Regions from separate parts of the Actinoallomurus oryzae genome, predicted to be linked through region 1. Evidence: predicted binding sites of a transcription regulator. Region 1 holds the regulator's gene; each other region holds the start of a gene.

Region 1 (3,276 bases):
CAGGATGGCCAGCCCCACGTCGTGCGAGCGCATCTCGGCGGTGCCGGTGGCCCGGACGGCCTCCTCGACACGCTGTCCGAGCTGAGCCAGTGCGTCCTCCGTCACCGGGCGCCCCTGGCAGGCCCGGCGCACCCCGGCGACGATCTTGTCGCGGGAGAACGGCTCGGTGACTCCGCTGCGTTTGGCGACCATCAGGAGTACGGTCTCCTGGGTCGTGAAACGACGACCGCACTCGGAGCACGACCGGCGCCGCCGGATCGCCGCGCCGTCGTCGGTGGAGCGACTGTCGATCACCCTGCTGTCGGGGTTGCGGCAGAACGGGCAGTGCACGGTCGACCCCCCTCCCCCGGCGTTACGTCTCGATTACAGCGGCTTCACTGCGTAACCACAACCTGTGGTGAACTACACCCGTGTAACTACTAGATGTTGTGGTCTACCGTACGGCTCCGCGGAGGCCTCCGCAACCTCGTCGGCAACAGGAGCACGAAGAGCCCGCTCACGTCACGGCGACGTCGGCGTGTCGCGCCCTCGCCCGGTGGGGGAACCGGCGAGCGGCGAGGCCGTCAGCGCGCGGGGATGTAGACCTTCTGGCCCGGATTGACGACGGCGCTGGACAAGGCGTTGAGGTCGATGATGCGCTGCACCGTGACGCGGGGGTCGACCTCCGGCCGGGCGCGTACGGCGATGCCCCACAGCGTGTCGTGCGGCCCCACGACCACCGACTCACGGGCGACCGCCGGCCCTCTCTCCCTGCCGGACGTGGCGCGGGCGCCGTGCCGCGCCCCCATCCAGAAGCCGGCGAGGAGCACCAGGGCCACGGCACAGACCACGACGACCCGGCCGCGCCGGGTGAGCCGCACGGGCGCGGCGGGACGAGGCCGAGCAGATGAGTTCACGCCTCCTCCTTCATCGAAGGGGAGACCCGGCACACGTGTTCGTCGATTCGCTCGCTCATGTCGATCTCCCCTCGCCGAGTCGAAAGAGATTTCGATCGAACATCAGTACGAGTTGTACCGCGAGAGCCGACGAATTTCCAGGACATCTTCGAACAGGTGTTTGATCATTTAGCGCGAAGGCGCTAACGTCCGTGTACAGGAACGAAATACCGGCGACAGCGCGTCACCGGAGCACAGTCATCCAGCGGAGACATAGATGAGCAAGGTTCGGGAAATGCCCGACGGCCCGCGCGACGAGTCGGGGCTGACGGCACGCCAGCGCAAGGTTCTGGAGGTGATCCGCGACTCCGTCCAGCGCCGCGGTTACCCTCCGTCGATGCGCGAGATCGGCGAGTCGGTCGGGCTGACGAGCACCTCCAGCGTGTCGCACCAGCTGCGCGCGCTGCAGCGCAAGGGCTTCCTGCTGCGCGACCCCAACCGCCCGCGCGCCGTCGTGGTCCGCATGCCCGGCTCGGCCGCCGTACGGAGCGAGCCGGAGTCGTACGAGACGGCCTCGGGGCAGGAGACGGCGACCCGTCCCGCGCCCGCGTACGTGCCTCTCGTGGGCCGTATCGCCGCCGGTGGCCCGATCCTGGCCGAAGAGGCCGTGGAGGACGTCTTCGCGCTGCCCAAGCAACTCGTGGGCGAGGGCACGCACTTCCTGCTCAACGTCACCGGTGACTCGATGATCGAGGCCGCGATCGCCGACGGCGACTGGGTGGTCGTCCGCCAGCAGCCGGTGGCCGAGAACGGCGACATCGTCGCCGCCATGATCGACGGCGAGGCGACGGTCAAGACGCTGAAGCGCCGCGACGGCAAGGTGTGGCTGATGCCGCACAACCCGGCGTACGACCCGATTCCGGGCGATGACGCGACGATCCTCGGCCGGGTCGTCGCGGTGCTGCGCAAGATGTGATCGACGCGTCTCCGGACTGTGCACGGTGAGGGCGCCCCGCCATGGGGTGCCCTCACCGCATTTTGATGTCGTCTTTGCGGGCATTCACCCCGCTACGGCGTGCGTCCGGGGCCGGTCTCGAGGGCCCCGCCGGCAGGCGACGGGGCCTCGAGACGGGCACTACGCCGGGACGATGTTGACGATCTTGGGAGCGCGGACGACGACCTTGCGGATGCCGCGGTCGCCGAGGGCGGCCTGGATCTTCTCCGACGCCAGCGCCAGCCGCTCCAGCTCCGTCTCGCCGATCTCCGGAGAGACCTCGAGCCGGTCGCGGACCTTGCCCGCCACCTGGACCACACAGGTCACCGACTCCTGGACCAGCAGGGCCGGCTCCGCCGTCGGCCAGCCGGCCTTGGCCACGGACCCGTCGCGGCCCAGGCGCTCCCACATCTCCTCGGCGGTGTAGGGCGCCACCAGCGACAGCATCACCGCCAGCGTCTCGGCCGCCTCGCGTACGGCGGGATCGGCCGGGCCCACGCCGGAGTCGATCGCCCTCCGCGAGGCCGAGGTCAGCTCCATCATGCGGGCCACCGCGACGTTGTAGCGGTGCGCCTCGACCAGCCGGGTGACCTCATCGATCGTGCGGTGGGTGACCTTGCGCAGCTCGACGTCGCCCGAGGCCGGGTCGGCGCCGGGCGCCGAAGCGACGTCGGCGGCCACCCGGTGCGCGCGGGCCAGGAACTTCACCGCACCGGACGGCGACACGTCGGCCCAGTCGATGTCGTCCTCCGGCGGCCCGGAGAAGATCATCGTCAGGCGCACCGCGTCGACGCCGTACTCGGCGATCTGCTCGCCCAGGTCGACCAGGTTGCCGGTCGTCTTGGACATCGCGGAGCCGTTGAGGATCACCTGGCCCTGGTTGACCAGCCGGGTGAACGGCTCGACGCAGTCCAGCATGCCCATGTCGTACAGCACCTTGGTGAAGAACCGGCTGTACAGCAGGTGCAGGATCGCGTGCTCGACCCCACCGGTGTACTGGTCGACCGGCATCCACCGGCGGGCCTTCTCGACGTCGAACGGGCCCTCGGTGTAGTCCGGCGAGCAGTAGCGCAGGAAGTACCACGAGGAGTCGACGAAGGTGTCCATCGTGTCGGTGTCGCGCTTGGCCGCGCCGCCGCACTTGGGGCACGCGACGTTGACCCAGTCGGTGGCGGCCGCCAGCGGCGAGACGCCGCGCGGCGCCAGGTCCGCGCCGCGCAGGTTGTCCGGCAGGCGTACGGGCAGCTGCTCGTCGGGGACCGGGACCTCGCCGCACGCCTCGCAGTGGATGATCGGGATCGGCGTGCCCCAGAAGCGCTGCCGGGAGATCAGCCAGTCGCGCAGGCGGTAGTTGACGGCCGCCTTGCCCAGCCCGCGCTCCTCCAGGATCTCGGTGATCCGCGGGAT
Region 2 (3,276 bases), on a different contig from region 1:
CCGTACGAGCCCCCGTTGTCGCAGTAGTAGTCGGGGACGACGCGGTAGGAGCCGCCGTGGGAGTTCCAGCCGTCGACGCAGCTCGCCCTCGTGCTGGACGAGCAGGCGACGAGGGTCAGCGACAGGACGCTCAGGGCGCTCAGCTGCACGGCGCCTGAGCGCATCCGCCGACCGGCGGCTTTGGAAGGCATTGCCGACGACCCTCCGATTCCAGGGTTAGTGCCCGGTAAGTGTAGAGGTGGGACGGTCGATCGGCAGGATCGGTTCAACGAATGGGAAAACTCAGATAAAGGTCGGCCGGTTCCGTTCCCGTGGGAAGGTCGCTCACCTGGCCGTCGCCGGTCTCCACCACCCGCCAGGTGCCGTCCGCACGTCGTGCCAGGTCAGTGGTGATGAACCGGCAGCCGAGCGAGCGTACGCAGGGCGCGACCGCGTCCGTGAGTGGGCGTGGGCGCACCTCCGGCGTGTCCGGATGCGGTCCGACAAGAACCGGCTCTCCATCGACCCACCAGACGCGCGCCTCGCCGCCCTCGTACGTCTCGAACTCGCGGACCACGATGCCGCCGGCCAGGAAGTCGCCCTGGAGCTCGACGAAACGCGAGACGACCGCGTGCAGCCGGTCGACGTCGGTGACGTCGGGCACGAAGCAGGCGTCGTCCCACTCGTGCTTGCGCGACTTCACGTAGTCCTTGACGATCGCCGGGCCCTTGGCGAGCGGGCGTACGAGCCGGGCCAGGCGGTCCTTGTCCGGAGGTGTGCCGGGACGCGCCGGCAGCCACACGCTCGCGGGGGTGACGCCGGCGAACGTGTCGTACCAGCCCGGCAGCTCGTGCGCCTTCTGGTAGCCGTCCGGCGGCACCGCCATCGTGACCCCGCGCGCGCCGAGCGCCGAGGCCAGGGCGGTGTACTGCACGGACGTCAGCATCCATCCGCGGTACCAGGCCGTGCCGAGGTCGCGCGGTACACGGTGTGCGGCCATGGCGGCGTCGCCCTGCTGGAGGGCGTCATGGTCGATGAGCGCGACGGATCCGCCGAGCGCGCGCACGGACTCGGCCTCCCGCGCGAAGTGTTCGTCGACCCGCCGGGGGTTGAGCGGGTCGGCGCACATGAGAATGGTGACCGGCATGATCCTGCGCCTCAGCGTAAGCCAAGTTCACCGGACTTTCTGAGTGTCCGACCATGATCGAACACGTGTTCGGCTAGAGTTGACCGCAACGGGCGGCGTAATCCACAACGGTGGCCCGGACTCTCGAAAACTGTCGGTGCGGCCCCGTAACGTCGCACCCGTCAACATCAGTCACCGATTTTCACAGGGACACCTCACATGGCAGCAAACGATCGCGAGAAGGCCCTCGAGGCGGCGCTCGCCCAGATCGAGCGGCAGTTCGGCAAGGGTTCCGTCATGCGGCTGGGCCAGGAGGGGCGCCCTCCGGTCGAGGTGATCCCGACCGGATCGATCGCCCTCGACGTGGCCCTCGGCATCGGCGGCCTCCCGCGCGGCCGCGTCGTCGAGATCTACGGCCCGGAGTCCTCCGGTAAGACCACCCTCGCGCTCCACGCGGTCGCGAGTGCGCAGAAGAACGGCGGCATCGCCGCGTTCGTCGACGCCGAGCACGCGCTCGACCCGGAGTACGCGAAGAAGATCGGCGTCGACATCGACGCGCTCCTCGTCTCCCAGCCGGACACGGGGGAGCAGGCCCTGGAGATCACCGACATGCTGATCCGCTCCGGCGCGATCGACGTCGTGGTCATCGACTCCGTCGCGGCCCTCGTGCCCCGCGCCGAGATCGAGGGCGAGATGGGCGACAGCCACGTCGGTCTCCAGGCCCGCCTCATGTCGCAGGCGCTCCGCAAGCTCACCGGCGCCATCAACCAGACCAAGACCACAGCGATCTTCCTCAACCAGCTGCGGGAAAAGGTCGGCGTCATGTTCGGCTCACCCGAGACGACGACGGGCGGCAAGGCGCTGAAGTTCTACGCGTCGGTCCGTCTCGACATTCGGCGCATCGAGACGATGAAGGACGGCACCGACGCCGTCGGTAACCGCACCCGCGTCAAGGTCGTGAAGAACAAGATGGCCCCGCCGTTCAAGGTCGCCGACTTCGACATCCTGTACGGCGTGGGCATCAGCCGCGAGGGCGGCCTCATCGACATGGGCGTCGAGCACGGCTTCGTCCGCAAGTCCGGCGCCTGGTACACCTACGAGAGCGACCAGCTCGGGCAGGGCAAGGAGAACGCCCGCAACTTCCTGCGGGAGAACCCCGACCTCGCCAACGAGCTGGAGAAGAAGATCAAGGAGAAGCTCGGGGTGGGCCCGAAGCTCGACGCCGACCCCGCGACACCTGCGGCGGAGACCCCGGCTCCGGCCCCGGCCGTGGCGGGCGCGGCGGCGGGCAAGACCGCCCCGGCCAAGCGCGGCTCCAAGAGCACCCCGAAGCCCGGTGACGCCTGAGCCCGGCGCGCTGAAATGCCGAGGCCGGGCGCAGGGGCGGCATGGCTCGGGTCGGGCAAGGCGGGCCCGTGAAAGCCTCCTGGCGGGCGGCGGCGTCACATCCCGCACCGGATCGACACCGGCGCGGGCACCTTCCCCGGTGGCGTCGCCCCCGCTCAGGAGTTCTGACACGGATGCCGGGGTCGGTGCTCGGGCTGCTCGCTGACCTCCGGTCGGCTTCGCCGGAGCCCTTTGTGCCTGTCCAGGGGGCGACCCCCTGGAACCCCCGATGCCGGGCTTCGCCCGGCGGCCTGGGCTGCTCGCTGACCTTCGGTTAGCTTCGCTGGAGCCTTTTGTACTTGCCCAGGGGGGTGGCTCTCTGGAACCCCGGCGCCGGGCTTCGCTCGGAGGCTCGGGCTACTCGCCGGCCTTCGGTCGGCTTCGCCGGGGCCCTTTTGTACTTGCCCAGGGGCGATCCCCTGGGACTTCTGGTGCCGGGCTTCGCCGGGCGGCTCGGGCTATTCGCTGGCCTTCGGTCAGCTTGGCCGGGGCTCTTTGTACTTGCCCAGGGGGGCGGCCCTCTGGGACCCCCGGTGCCGGGCTTTGCTCGGAGGCTCGGGCTGCTCGCCGGCCTTCGGTCAGCTTCGCCGGGGCCCTTTGTACTTGCCCAGGGGGGTGATCCCCTGGAACTCCCGGTGCCGGGTTTCGCCCGGCATGCCTTCGGTGCCCGGTTCGATCGAAGAGTTCGGAGGTGTCATGTCCGCCGATGAGACCGGTGCCGGGTCTGACGGCTTGGATCCCGCCGATCCGGCGCCCGGCTGGGCCACTGGAGCCACCCCTCCTGC
Region 3 (3,276 bases), on a different contig from region 1:
TCGCCGTCGTAGCGCAGCGCGATCGAGCCGGGCGTGTGCCCGCGCAGGTGGATGACCGACAGCGTGGCCTGCCCCACCCGTACGGTGCCGCCGTGCTCGACCGGCTCGGTGACCGGCAGCGGCAGGGCCTCGGCGTCGTCGGGGTGGGCGACCAGCCGCGCGTGGGTCGCGTCGATCACGGCGGTCAGGGCGTTCCAGTGGTCCTGGTGGCGGTGCGTGGTGACGACGCGGGAGAGCGGCCCGTCGCCGATGATCTCGAACAACCGGTCGGGCTCGGCCGCGGCGTCGATGAGGACCTGTTCGCCCGTCGCCGTGCAGCGCAGCAGATAGGCGTTGTTCTCGTACGGTCCGACGGCCAGCTTGGTGATCGTCAAGGCGGGGAGCTCTCGTACGTCGGGGGCGCCACCGACCTCGACGTCGCCTGTGTAGGTCACGCTGTCCTCCGATCGGGCACGGCTTTCCGGGACCTTCCATCCTGTCACGGCGAGGTTCCCCGAGACCTGCGTCGCTCGGACGTCCGCGGTTACGCTGCCCGTATGCGAGACGATCTGCCCATCTGCCGCACCTGTGGGGCCCAGTACGGCGCGCCGCGCGCCGACTGCCCGATCTGCGAGGACGAACGTCAGTACGTCGGCTGGGACGGCCAGCAGTGGACGACCCTCGCCGAGCTGCGCGAGGCCGGGCACCGGGGGAGGATCGAGGAGGAGGGGCCGGGGATCGTCGGTGTCGGCGCCGCGCCGCCGACCGCGATCGGTCAGCGTGCCCTGCTGGTCCGCACGCCGTCGGGCAACGTCCTGTGGGACATGATCACCTACATCGACGACGACATGGTCGCCCGGGTGCGCGAGCTGGGCGGTATCTCGGCCATCGCGATCAGCCATCCCCACTTCTACGGCTCGATGATCGAGTGGGCGCACGCCTTCGACGCGCCGGTCTACATCCACGAGGCCGACCGCGAGTGGGTGGCCCGGCCCGACGACTCGGTGGTCTTCTGGCCGGGGGAGACGCACTCACTCGGCGACGGGCTCACGCTGGTCAACGCCGGGGTGCACTTCGCGGGCGGCCAGGTGCTGCACTGGCGCGACGGCGAGGAGGGACGCGGCGCGCTGATGTCCGGCGACATCCTCACCGTCGTCCAGGACCGGCGCTACGTCAGCTTCATGTACAGCTACCCCAACCACATTCCCGAGCGCCCCCGCGTCATCCGGCGCGCGCTGCGGCTGCTGGAGCCCTACCCCTTCGAGCGGGTGTACGGCGCGTGGTGGCGGCGGATCGTCCACGCCGACGGCGTCGAGGCCGTACGCCGGTCGGCGGAGCGCTACCTGGAGCACGCGCTCGACGACGGCCCCGAGTAGGTGTGTTCCGGTGGCGACCTTCATTCGAACACGTGTACGGTTCAGCTGCGACGAGCGGGGTGGATGAGGTCGTCTGGAAGAAACCGTCGCACCCACTCGTTAGCCTGAAGCTGACCTGTCTCGACCAGGCTCTCAAGGGGATTGCGAATACGCCGTGGCCGACCGCCTCATCGTGCGCGGAGCACGTGAACACAATTTGAAGGACGTCTCGCTGGATCTGCCGCGCGACGCGCTGATCGTCTTCACCGGGCTGTCCGGATCCGGCAAGTCGAGCCTCGCGTTCGACACGATCTTCGCCGAGGGCCAGCGACGTTATGTCGAGTCTCTGTCGGCGTACGCGCGGCAGTTCCTCGGCCAGATGGACAAACCGGACGTCGACTTCATCGAGGGCCTGTCGCCGGCGGTGTCGATCGACCAGAAGTCCACCTCGAAGAACCCCCGGTCCACCGTGGGCACCATCACCGAGGTCTACGACTACCTGCGCCTGCTGTGGGCCCGCATCGGGCACCCGCACTGCCCCGCCTGCGGCCGCACGATCACCAAGCAGACGCCGCAGCAGATCGTCGACCGGCTGATGGAGTTCGAGGAGGGCACGCGCTTCCAGGTGCTCGCGCCGGTCGTGCGCGGGCGCAAGGGCGAGTACGCCGAGCTCTTCCGCGACATGCAGACCAAGGGCTTCTCCCGTGCCCGGGTCGACGGCGCGACCGTGCGCCTGGACGAGGCGCCGAAGCTCAAGAAGTACGAGAAGCACGACATCGAGGTGATCGTCGACCGGCTCAGCGTCAAGGAGAGCTCGCGGCGGCGCCTGGCCGACTCGGTGGAGACCGCGCTCGGGCTGACCGGCGGCACGATCATCCTCGACTTCGTCGACCTGCCCGAGGACGACGAGCAACGCGAGCGGATGTACTCCGAGCACCTCTACTGCCCCTACGACGACCTGTCCTTCGACGAGCTCGAGCCCCGGTCCTTCTCGTTCAACTCCCCGTACGGCGCCTGCCCCGACTGCACCGGCCTGGGCACCCGCATGGAGGTCGACCCCGAGCTGATCGTGCCCGACGTGGAGAAGACCCTCGGCGAGGGCGCGATCTCCCCGTGGTCCGGCGGGCACGTGAGCGACTACTTCCTCCGGCTGCTCACCGCGCTGGGCGAGGCGATGGGCTTCGACCTGGACACGCCGTGGGAGCGCCTCCCGGCCTCCGCGCGCAAGGCCATCCTCAAGGGCCACGACACGCAGGTCCACGTGAGCTACCGCAACCGCTACGGCCGGCGGCGCTCCTACTACACGACCTACGAGGGCGTGATCCCCTACGTCCAGCGCCGCCACTCCGAGGCCGAGAGCGACTCGAGCCGCGAGCGGTTCGAGGGCTACATGCGGGAGATCCCGTGCCCGTCGTGCGAGGGCCGCCGCCTCAAGCCGGTCGTGCTGAGCGTCACGGTCAACGACCGGTCCATCGCCGACGTGGCCGCGATGCCGATCGGCGAGTGCGCCAAGTTCCTGCTGGCGATGGAGCTCAGCGACCGCGAGAAGCACATCGCCGAGCGGGTCCTCAAAGAGATCAACGCCCGGCTGGGCTTCCTGCTCGACGTCGGCCTCGACTACCTCACCCTCGACCGCGCGTCGGCCACGCTCGCCGGCGGCGAGGCGCAGCGCATCCGGCTCGCCACCCAGATCGGCTCGGGCCTCGTCGGCGTGCTGTACGTCCTGGACGAGCCCTCCATCGGGCTGCACCAGCGCGACAACCACCGCCTGCTGGAGACCCTGATCCGGCTGCGCGACATCGGCAACACGCTCATCGTCGTGGAGCACGACGAGGACACCATCAAGGCCGCCGACTGGGTCGTCGACATCGGCCCGGGCGCGGGCGAGCACGGCGGCCAGGTCGTCGTGTCCGGCACGGTCGAGGAGCTGCTGTCCTCCGAG

What was found. Region 1 encodes LexA, which represses DNA repair genes until DNA is damaged. Its sites were predicted from a motif close to TCGAACANNTGTTCGA; they were not measured.
Region 2: the regulator LexA is predicted to act here: its motif matches at 1,184-1,199, upstream of recA (recombinase RecA).
Region 3: the regulator LexA is predicted to act here: its motif matches at 1,380-1,395, upstream of uvrA (excinuclease ABC subunit UvrA).

Annotation. Positions count from the first base shown of each region.
Region 1 covers NZ_BAABHF010000035.1:92,448-95,723, forward strand. The annotation lists gene nrdR (transcriptional regulator NrdR) at 1-294, opposite strand, end outside; gene ABEA10_RS29005 (hypothetical protein) at 215-385, shown strand; gene ABEA10_RS29010 (LysM peptidoglycan-binding domain-containing protein) at 564-896, opposite strand; gene lexA (transcriptional repressor LexA) at 1,153-1,851, shown strand; gene leuS (leucine--tRNA ligase) at 2,011-3,276, opposite strand, start outside.
Region 2 covers NZ_BAABHF010000017.1:248,635-251,910, reverse strand. The annotation lists gene ABEA10_RS14045 (hypothetical protein) at 1-149, opposite strand, end outside; gene ABEA10_RS14040 (ATP-grasp domain-containing protein) at 266-1,126, opposite strand; gene recA (recombinase RecA) at 1,325-2,452, shown strand.
Region 3 covers NZ_BAABHF010000064.1:23,318-26,593, forward strand. The annotation lists gene ABEA10_RS47455 (MBL fold metallo-hydrolase) at 1-434, opposite strand, end outside; gene ABEA10_RS47460 (MBL fold metallo-hydrolase) at 537-1,355, shown strand; gene uvrA (excinuclease ABC subunit UvrA) at 1,510-3,276, shown strand, end outside.